Linked DNA regions of Hoeflea algicola. The main gene of each other region encodes a partner of the protein of the gene in region 2 in a complex. Links are inferred from orthologs where the notes say so. Each region holds a gene or a part of one and is shown on either strand. Other genes may lie near its edges.

What was found. Proteins that work in one complex are often made in the same cells at the same time.
Region 1: the proteins of OEG84_RS00195 (region 2) and hfq are in contact, whole or in part, in a crystal structure (PDB 3VU3), measured with the Escherichia coli proteins. The link is inferred for Hoeflea algicola from one-to-one orthologs.

What each region holds. Positions count from the first base shown.
Region 1 is NZ_JAOVZR010000001.1:658,528-663,014, reverse strand. What follows is about bases 282-3,252. They hold hfq (RNA chaperone Hfq), read right to left. Parts: upstream 1,906-3,252; coding sequence 1,657-1,905; downstream 282-1,656. Other genes in these bases: OEG84_RS03330 (potassium transporter TrkG), read right to left, coding at 2,288-3,252; hflX (GTPase HflX), read right to left, coding at 282-1,643. Also shown: OEG84_RS03345 (helix-turn-helix transcriptional regulator), read left to right, coding at 1-149; more of hflX, read right to left, coding at 258-281; more of OEG84_RS03330, read right to left, coding at 3,253-3,757; Trk system potassium transporter TrkA, read right to left, coding at 3,762-4,487. UniProt on the Escherichia coli protein: RNA chaperone that binds small regulatory RNA (sRNAs) and mRNAs to facilitate mRNA translational regulation in response to envelope stress, environmental stress and changes in metabolite concentrations.
Region 2 is NZ_JAOVZR010000001.1:31,713-37,496, forward strand. The notes cover bases 2,101-4,999. They hold OEG84_RS00195 (catalase), read left to right. Parts: upstream 2,101-2,782; coding sequence 2,783-4,216; downstream 4,217-4,999. Other genes in these bases: OEG84_RS00190 (class I SAM-dependent methyltransferase), read left to right, coding at 2,101-2,407; cysN (sulfate adenylyltransferase subunit CysN), read right to left, coding at 4,378-4,999. In the rest of the region: OEG84_RS00175 (ATP-binding cassette domain-containing protein), read left to right, coding at 1-364; OEG84_RS00180 (metal ABC transporter permease), read left to right, coding at 357-1,202; OEG84_RS00185 (Fur family transcriptional regulator), read left to right, coding at 1,199-1,636; more of OEG84_RS00190, read left to right, coding at 1,730-2,100; more of cysN, read right to left, coding at 5,000-5,784.

The DNA of each region.
Region 1 (4,487 bases), 630 kb from region 2 along the record:
GAATGACTATAGACCAAATTTCACAAATCATGAATATAAAGTCTTCCACTTGTCGATTCTACATGAAGAGGGTGATCACCAAGACCGGAACGGGACGTCAGGCCGTGCTGGCAGGTTTACTTCAAAATATAGCACCACCTTTTCGCTGATGCTCAACAGCAACACAGTATTATTTGTATCTTTACGCACGGCGCCATAACGGATGAATTCACGCAGGCAGTGTTCGCTCCGACGAACCCATCTCACCGCGGGTTACATCAGTCATCCCAATCGTCGGCGGGCTTCGGGCCCAAGCCCAGTTGCCGGTCGAGATCGAGGCTGTCGGCAGCCGTGAATTCGGCGGTGACCTCAACCGAGCCGTCTTCGTGATCGATCCGGTCCTTGACCCTGCCCCGGTCATAAATCCAGGACATCACCTGCAATTGCTGGGTACCGAGCCGCACCGTTCGGGTGACAAGTTCACCTGAAATGCGCGATTCGACCGCAGTCAGCAGCGTGTCGACGCCCTCGCCTTTCAAGGCCGAGACCACGATCGCCTCGCCGGAAGCCGCGCGGGTGCGGAGCGCGTCCGCGGCATCGTCGTCGAGCAGATCCACCTTGTTCCAGACTTCCAGCATCTGGCCGGGCTTTTCCTCGCCGACACCAAGACTTTTCAGGATCGCCTCGACATCCGTGGCCTGGGAATTGCGGTCGGGATCGGACATGTCGCGCACATGCAGGATCAGGTCAGCTTCCACAACCTCTTCGAGCGTAGCGCGGAAAGCTGCGACCAGATGCGTCGGCAGATTGGAAATGAAGCCCACCGTGTCCGACAGGATCACCGTGGCGCCATGCGGCAGCTTCATCCGGCGCAGCGTCGGATCGAGCGTGGCAAACAGCATGTCTTCGGCCAGCACCTCTGCACCGGTCAGCCGGTTGAACAGGGTCGATTTGCCGGCATTAGTGTAGCCGACAAGGGCCACGATCGGATGCGGCACCTTCTTGCGCTTGGCGCGGTGCAACTGCCGTGTGCGGCGCACCTGTTCGAGCTCTCGCTCAAGCTTGATGATGCGCTCCTGCAGCAGGCGCCTATCGGCCTCGATCTGAGTTTCTCCGGGGCCACCCATGAAGCCGCCGCCGCCACGCTGACGTTCAAGGTGGGTCCAGCTGCGGACCAGCCGGCCTTTTTGGTAATTGAGATGGGCGAGTTCGACCTGCAACACGCCTTCCTTGGTGGAGGCACGGCGACCGAAGATTTCCAGGATCAGGCCGGTACGGTCGATCACCTTGACCGCCCATTCCTTCTCCAGATTGCGCTGCTGTACCGGCGTCAGCGGATGATCGACGATGACCAGTTGCGAATCGGTCGAATCGATCAGCGCCTTCATCTCGAGCATCTTGCCCTTGCCGAACAAGGTAGAAGGCCGAGGATCGGATATCGGCACGATCAGCGCTTCGGCAACCTCGAGCTCGATGGCGCCAGCCAGGCCGACCGCTTCGCCCAGTCGGTGGCTGTCCGGTCGCTTGGCGACATTGCCACCATCGGGGCCGCTGCCGGGCGCAGCATTGCGCGTGCGCAAGGTCGGGATGAGCACGATCGCGCGGGTGACGATGGACTTGCTGTCCGCGTCGTGGAAATTTCCGGAACTATCAACAGTTTCTATGTGCGTTTTCCCGTCAGGCGCCTTCAGCGGCGTCCTCGTTCTCGAACATCTGCACAGGCTGGCTGGGCATGATGGTGGAGATTGCGTGTTTATAGACAAGCTGCGAGTGGCCATCGCGGCGCAACAGCACGCAGAAATTGTCAAATGACGTCACCACGCCGGTCAGCTTCACCCCGTTGATCAAAAAGATCGTCAGGGAAATCTTCTGCTTCCGAACCGTGTTGAGAAATAGATCCTGCAGGTTTTGTGAACGCTCCGCCATTGCGCCTTATATCCGTCTTTTTATTGCCCGCGCTACGCAGGTCATTACCGCACCCGTTCAGATCCCGTTCGTAACGCTCGTATTCTGACTGAAAACGGAGCCAGCTGTAAAGCCTGCAGTTACGTCAAGCTCCGAACAATTTTACTCCCTGAGACATACAAATTATATTGTTTGCCGCTGACAGAAATTCGCTCGTTCGAATGTATCGCACCAGATCATTGTTGCGGGTGTTTGTAAACACTTGATTTGTCCCGCAGCGGCTGCGCAATCGCGGCGCTCGGCATCAATTTACCAGTCGACCGGGAGTAGAAAATTCGCGTCAAAATATTGATTTGGTACACATAATCATGACCGCAAACAAATTCAAACGGGTCGCCGCGAACTATCGGGTCATCCAGTAGCGCAGGTTCAAGACCGCAAATATGACCATCACCTCAAGCCGCCCCATGGTCATGACGACAATCCCGATGATCTTGGCCGAGGCCGGCATGGCAATCAGTTGAGGCCAGGCCGGATTGGCTGGATCGGTGGTAAACACCGGCGGGATCAGGGCTTCATAGACCGGCCCGGCATTGGCGAAGAAGGCAATCGCCATGGCGATGCCGGCTTCGAAATCCGTCGCCGCAAGCGTCAACGCCATCGCCGCGGCGGCAATAACCAGCAAGGACAGGACAAAATAGGTCCAGATCGCCCGCATGCTTGGCTCGTCGATACGGTGTGTCCCAAAACGCAGGCTGGAGACGCTGCTGGGATAGATCAGCCGGTTGAGTTCGCGTGCGGAATGAATCGCCATGGCCGAAATCCGGTAAACCTTGAAGCCGCCGGTGGTCGAATAGATTCCACCGCCTACAAGCACGATCAGAAGCACGATGATTTCAGGCCAGAGCGCAAGCACGCCTGGCCTGCTTTCAATTCCGCTGGTGGCGATCAGCGAGGTTGCCGCAAGCAGGCTTTCGGCAAACACCGGTCCCAATTCAGCCCCGCCCGAGACTGCTGACAGCCGTGCGGCAAACAGCACTGCGAACACCAGAATTGCCGAGCCGATGATGATCGCTTCTGGATTGGCAGCAATGAAGTGTTTGGGTGTACGCAACAAACGCCGCCGCCAGAACACGCTCACCGTCCCGACAGCCAGCCCAACCGCAAGCACGATCTGCGCCATCGGGCCAGCATGTTGCTCAAGCGCGCCGTCAAATGGCAGGAACCCGCCGGTGGCAATCGCCACCATCGACATCATTGCTGCAAACGGCCCCGCCACGCCCGCCAGCATCAGCGCGATGAAAACGATAAGCGTCATCAGAAGATATTGCCAGAATACGTCGCGGAAACCGGCAAGATCGATGGTCATGTCGCTGGAATGCCCGGTAACAACGCGTCGATCACCGGCAGGCAACCCGCCAAATCCGCCGGGCGCCAGTACGTGAATGATCGATACCAGCGCCAGAAAGCCGCCATACCACTCCACCGAGGCCCGCCAGAACAGGATCGCCCGCGGTGCGGTCTCACGCGTCAATAACGTCGAGCCGGACGTGGTCAGCGCCGACACCGCCTCGAACCAGGCGTCGATCCAGGACAGCCCGGCCAGTGTCTTGAACGAGATCGCCGCGACGATTGGCAACAAGAACCAGACCGCAACCAGCGCAAGATAACCCGATGAACGGCCGAGCCGCCTTGGAAACCCGGCAATCGAGCCGAGCACCATCAGCGCAGCAAACACACCCAGCGAACTGACCAGCAGCATCGAAAACGCGAGATCGCGCATGCCATCGGCGATCGCAAACAGCACCGCCGGCGCCATCATGGCGAACAGGCCGCCGACAGAGACCGCCAGCACGTGAAGGATGCCGAGCATGGAGCTAGAAGAATTCGAGGCTGACGCGGAACATCTGTTCCACATGGCGCACCGAATCCAGCGCCGCGAACATCACCACCCGGTCCTTGGCCTTGATCTTCTGTGATCCGTCGGGCCTGATCACCTGCTTGTCGCGATAGATCGCGCCGATACGCACGCCATCGGGCAGATCCAGATTGCGCAGCGGCTTGCCGACCAGCGGCGAGGTCTCCAGCGCTTCGGCCTCGATCACTTCAGCCGAGCCCTTTTGCACCGAATAGACCGCCCGAATGCGACCGCGGCGAACATGCTGCAGGATCTTCGAAATCGTCACCGCGCGTGGATTGATATGGGCATCGATGCCCAGCGTCTTGGTAAACCCCTGAAACGAGGGATTGTTGATCAAGGCCAGATTGGCCTTGCAACCCAGTCGCTTGGCCATCACCGAGGACAGGATGTTGACCTGGTCGTCATTGGTCAGCGCCACCATCAGATCGGCGTTCTGAATGTCTGCCTCGACGAGGATGTTCTGATCAAGTGACGAGCCGTTGAGCACGACGGTGCGCGAGAGCGAATCGGCAATCGAAACGGCGCGGGCGCGGTCGGCCTCGATGATCTTGACCTTGGTCTTGGGCTGTCGTTCCTCGATTGCGGCGGCGACGTAATAGCCGATATTGCCGCCGCCGGAGATGACGATGCGGCCGGCCTCCTGCTCCTCATGCCCGAACAGGCCAAGCGTGCGGCGAACGTG
Region 2 (5,784 bases):
TGGCCATGTCTGCTGCCAGGGATCACCTGTCACCGTGGCCTCCAGCGACGCCTACCGCCGGCTGTTTGGCGGCTACACCGATGCGGCGCTGGCTGTCTACCAGCACAACCACGACCATACTCATCTCGCCGATGGTCGGGTGCAGCATGCCGATGGCGCGGTGACGGCGCACTGCCATCCCGACGATGGCCACCATAAATGCCATCCCGACGATGGCCACCATGCTGAACATCTGGGCGATGGTCCGCACCACCACAATCATGATCACCAGAAGGGGCAGGGCGGTGGCTCTGTCCATCCCGCGCCGGTAGCAGCAGCGGCCGCACCAACGGCGCCAAACCCGAAAGGCAGCCGAGATGCTTGACGATTTCTTCTTTCGCGCAATCCTCGCAGGCCTTGGCGTGGCATTGGTGGCGGGGCCGCTCGGCTGCTTCATCGTCTGGCGCAGGCTCGCTTATTTCGGCGACACACAGGCCCATGCAGCACTGCTCGGCGTAGCGCTCGCCTTGCTGCTCGAAATCAATGTCACGCTGGCCGTGTTTGTGGTGTCGGCGCTGATCTCGCTGGCGTTGCTGGCCTTGCAGAAGCGGGCGACGTTGTCATCGGATGCGCTGCTGGGGTTGCTGTCGCACGCCTCGCTGGCGATCGGTCTGGTGGCGCTGGCCTTCATGACCTGGGTTCGGGTTGACCTGATGGGGCTGCTGTTCGGCGATATTCTCGCCGTCTCGAAAACCGACATCGCCGTGATCTGGACCGGCGGCCTGTTGGTGCTGGCGGTGCTGGCGGTAATCTGGCGGCCGTTGTTTGCCGCCACCGTCAACACCGAGCTGGCTGAGGCCGAGGGCATGCACCCTGACCGCGTCAATCTCGTCTTCATGATCCTGATGGCCACGGTGATTGCCATTTCCATGAAGATCGTCGGTGTGCTGCTGATTACTGCCATGCTGATCATCCCGGCAGCCACCGCCCGGCGGTTTGCCACGGGGCCTGAGCAGATGGCAATTCTGGCCTCTTTTGCCGGCATGGCCGCGGTCGTGCTGGGCCTTGAGGCGTCGCTTGCCTGGGATACGCCGTCGGGGCCGACCATTGTCGTAGCGGCACTGGTGCTGTTCGTGCTGGCGATGTCGCCGGTGGGCAGCGCGATTGTCCGCATCGCCAGCTTCATTGGCGCAAGAGGCAGACGCAAAGGGGCACCGTCATGAACCAGAATGTCACCTCCGGCGCTGGCCACAGCCATTCAAACCCGCGCGAAAAAACCGATCTGACCAAGAACCAGTCGCTGGTGTTTGGCGCGTTGAGCCGAGCCGAGGGGCCGCTGTCGGCCTACACCATTCTCGACCAGTTGCGCGACGATGGCTTCCGCGCGCCGCTGCAGGTCTACCGCGCGCTCGATAAGCTGGTTGAAACCGGCATGGTTCACCGGCTTGAAAGCCTCAATGCCTTCGTGGCCTGCAGTCATCCCGGCTGCGACAGCCACCAGACCATCGCCTTCGCCATCTGCGAAACCTGCGGCAAGGTTGCCGAAATCTCCGACGAGGCCCTTGAGAGCCGGTTGCGCGAACTGGCGCGTGAGGACGGCTTTACGGTCAAGCGGGCGGTGGTGGAATTGCGCGGGCTATGCGCCGCATGCCGCTAGTCTGGTGACGTGCCTATATCGAGGCACTGACGTTCGCGCCAAACCCGCACGGCCATCCGACGCTTGATCCGAGACTATTCATGGAGACGAAGCATGAAACCGCCGGTCTTTGATGCGAGTGCAGCCAGTTCCTACGCGGAAGGCCCGCCACGGCAGGTTCCCGGTTACGAAAGCCTGCACCGGATGGTGTCGCTGTTGCTTGCCGAGCGCACACCACCAGATGGCTGGGTGCTGGTTCTCGGTGCAGGCGGCGGTCAGGAAATCAGGGCGCTGGCCGACGCGCATCCGGGATGGTGGTTCGATGGCGTCGACCCCTCAGCCGAGATGCTCGAGTTGGCCCGGCAGGTGACCGGTTCCCACGCAGAGCGTATACGTCTGCATCAGGGCTTGATCAGCGACGCCCCCTACGGGCCATACGATGCGGCCACATCCATTCTGACATTCCATTTCATTGCGCATGACCAGCGCCTTGATACCTTGAGTCAGATCCGCAGCCGTCTGAAATCCGGCGCGCCCTTCATTCTGGTTCATCTCAGCTTTCCGCAGACTGAACCGGAACGGTCTATCTGGATCGCCCGCCATGTCGCCTATAGCTTATCGAACGGCACCGACCCGGCTCATGCCGAGAGCGCGCGTCAGGCCATCGGCAGCAGGCTGACTATCCTGTCTCCCGAGGACGAGGTGGCGATGTTGCATCAGGCCGGATTTTCAAATGCCAGCCTGTTTTACGCAGGCCTCAGCATCAAGGGCTGGATTGCCTACGCCGAATAGAAGCAACCCTCTTCTGGAAAGCCACAGTCGGCTTGCATCCTCCTGAAGGGTCGCGCTGCCTGTCGCAGGAAATCCAGAGGAAACGCTGGTCGTCTTTGCTCCGGTCCGTGCGTTGTTTTTCATGTGTCGAGCACCGTCGTGGACGGAAAGTCTCGGCCAGGACCAGCACTCCGGTCGCAATGATGTGGAATGTCTCCGTTTCCTCGGGAGCGCCCCTAACTTGGTAGGCGGTTGCCTTGGCAACCGCTGAAGGAAGGCCTATCCTGAGAAAGGAGCATTGCAACTGGAGATACCCGGTGGACGATGCGGACTGTAAAGCCCAGCGAGAGAAGAGACATGACTGATATGGACAAGAAGCACGGCACTGGATCAACGATGAGCACCGGCGCTCCGGCGGCGAGCGATCGCAATTCGCTCACCATCGGCCCCGATGGTCCGATCGTGCTGCACGACGTACATTTTCTTGAACAGATGGCGCATTTCAACCGCGAAAAGGTTCCGGAGCGTCAACCTCATGCCAAGGGTTCGGGTGCCTTCGGCGTGTTCAAGACGACTGCGGACGTTTCTGCCTACACCAAGGCTGCCTTGTTCCAGAAGGGTGCATCCACGGATATGCTGGCGCGGTTTTCCACCGTGGCTGGGGAATCCGGCAGCCCCGACACCTGGCGGGATGTTCGTGGTTTCTCGCTCAAGTTTTATACCGACGAAGGCAACTATGATCTGGTCGGAAACAACACGCCGATCTTTTTCATTCGCGACGCGATGAAGTTTCCGCACTTCATCCGCAGCCAGAAGCGCCTTCCTGACTCAGGCCTGCGCGACAACCACATGCAATGGGACTTCTGGACCAACAACCCGGAATCGGCGCACCAGGTGACCTATCTGATGGGGCAGCGCGGCCTGCCGCGGACTTGGCGCAACATGAATGGCTACGGCTCCCACACCTATATGTGGATCAATGCCAAGGGCGAAAAATTCTGGGTGAAGTACCATTTCCACACCCATCAGGGCATGGAGTTTTTCTCCAATGCGGAAGCCGCTGCAATGGCCGGTGCTGACGCCGATTTCCATCGCCGCGACTTGTTTGATGCGATCGCGCGCGGTGAACATCCCGTCTGGACTATGTCGGTCCAGGTCATGCCCTATGCCGAGGCCAAGACCTATCGCATCAACCCGTTCGATCTGACCAAGACCTGGCCTCATGCCGACTATCCTTTGATCGAAGTCGGCACCATGACACTCAACCGCAACCCGGAGAATTTCTTCGCGCAAATCGAACAGGCTGCTTTCTCGCCGGGCAATACCGTGCCGGGAATTGGCCTGTCGCCCGACAAGATGCTGCTTGGCCGCGCCTTTGCCTATAATGATGCGCAGCGCAACCGGATCGGCACCAACTTCCACCAGTTGCCGGTCAACCGCCCGAAGGTGGCGGTCAACACCTACATGTTCGACGGCCAGATGGCCTATGAGCATAGCGGCAATGCACCGGTCTATGCGCCCAACAGCGGCGGCCGCAGTTGGGCGGACGAGACCGGCCCGGTTGAAGATGGGTGGGAAACGGACGGCGAAATGGTTCGCAGCGCCTACACGCTGCGTGCCGAGGATGATGATTTCACCCAGCCGGGTATTCTGGTCCGCGAAGTCTTTAATGACGATCAGCGTTCAAAACTGGTTGAAACGGTAAGCGGTGCCCTGCTTGGCGGCGTGCGGTCTCCGGTGCTTGAGCGGGCGTTCGATTACTGGAAGAGTGTCGATGCGGATGTCGGTCGCCGGATCGAGGAACGTGTCCGGGCCGGTTCCGCCGCCTGATATATGCACGGTCGTTCAAATGAGTTCATTTGAACGACCGTCTGCATTTAATGAATCAGACCAATACCGCGCCGCGCAATCACTTGGTTGCGCGGCGCAGTCGTAACCGTAACCGCGATTGTCGGCGATCCGATCGCCAGCACACCAATCGAACGCCGAGCTTACTCCTTCTCGCCCCTTGTCACCCGGATTTCGCCGACATGCGCGCGGGCGAATTCGGTTTTCAGAAATGCCTCGATCAGCCGTGCGGGCAGGGTGATACTGGCGCGGTCGGCGTCGGGCAGGGCGTCGAAACGGCCAGAGCGGCTGCGCCTGCTGTCGATCATGCCGCCAGCCACCGTATTGAGCGTATCGGGATCGATCAGAATGAAGGCGCCGGTTTCGCGGTTGGTTTCATAGGCATCGAAGATCGCGTCTTCCTCGAAATCGAGCTCCACCACGCCGATCCCGTTGAGCGCCAGTACTGCCGCGTCATCCCAGTTGCCGGTTGCCAGATCGAGCGCGGAGACTGGCCGCACCATCACCCGCTGACGTCGCGACCCGGCCTTCAGCCAGTAGCGCTTGCCGGGTACGATGCCGTCGGGTGACAGCGCCACCAGTCGGGCGGTGAACGCTCGGCCGGTCTGCGGCCGCTGGTCGATTGCCGCGATCATGTCGCCGCGCGAAATGTCGACCGGGCGGTCGAGCACCAGGGTGATGGCGTCGCCGCTCACCGCCGCGTTGCGCACCAGATCATAGGTAACGATCGCCTTGACATTGGCCTCGACGCCCGAGGGCAGCACCACGACGCTGTCGCCGGGCTTGATCGAGCCACCGGCGACCGTGCCCTGATAGCCGCGAAAGCCTTCGCCAGGCCGCGATACCCGCTGCACCGGCAGCCGGAACCCGGTGCTCTGTCCGGTGCGCTGGGTGGCCTTCTCCAGCGTTTCCACCAGCGTCGGGCCTGAATACCAGGGCATCACGTCATCGCCGCGCAGCACGATGTTTTCGCCCTTCAGCGCAGACACCGGAATTGCCGTGATCTGGCGCACGCCGAGCGACAACGCGATCTCGCGGAACTCGCGGGCGATCGCCTGGAACCCGGCCTCGTCGTAATGCGCGAGATCGATCTTGTTGACCGCCAGCACGAATTGCCGGATCCCCATCAGCGCGGCAATGGTGGCGTGACGCCTTGTCTGTTCCAGAATGCCGGCGCGGGCATCGACCAGCAGTACCGCCAGATCGGCGGTCGAGGCACCGGTCGCCATGTTGCGGGTGTACTGCACATGCCCGGGCGTGTCGGCGACGATGAATGAGCGCCGGTCGGTGGCAAAATAGCGGTAGGCGACATCGATGGTGATGCCCTGTTCGCGCTCGGCCTGGAGGCCATCGAGCAGCCGTGCGAAATCGGGCAGGCCGAGTTCGTTGTGCTGGCCGGTGGAATCGCGCCTGAGCGTTGCCGCCTGGTCTTCCTTGACCGCCTTGGTGTCCCACAGCAGCCGGCCGATCAACGTCGATTTGCCGTCGTCGACCGAGCCGCATGTGATGAAGCGCAAGGGCCGCGCCTGTCGCGTGACGGTTTGAGGGCC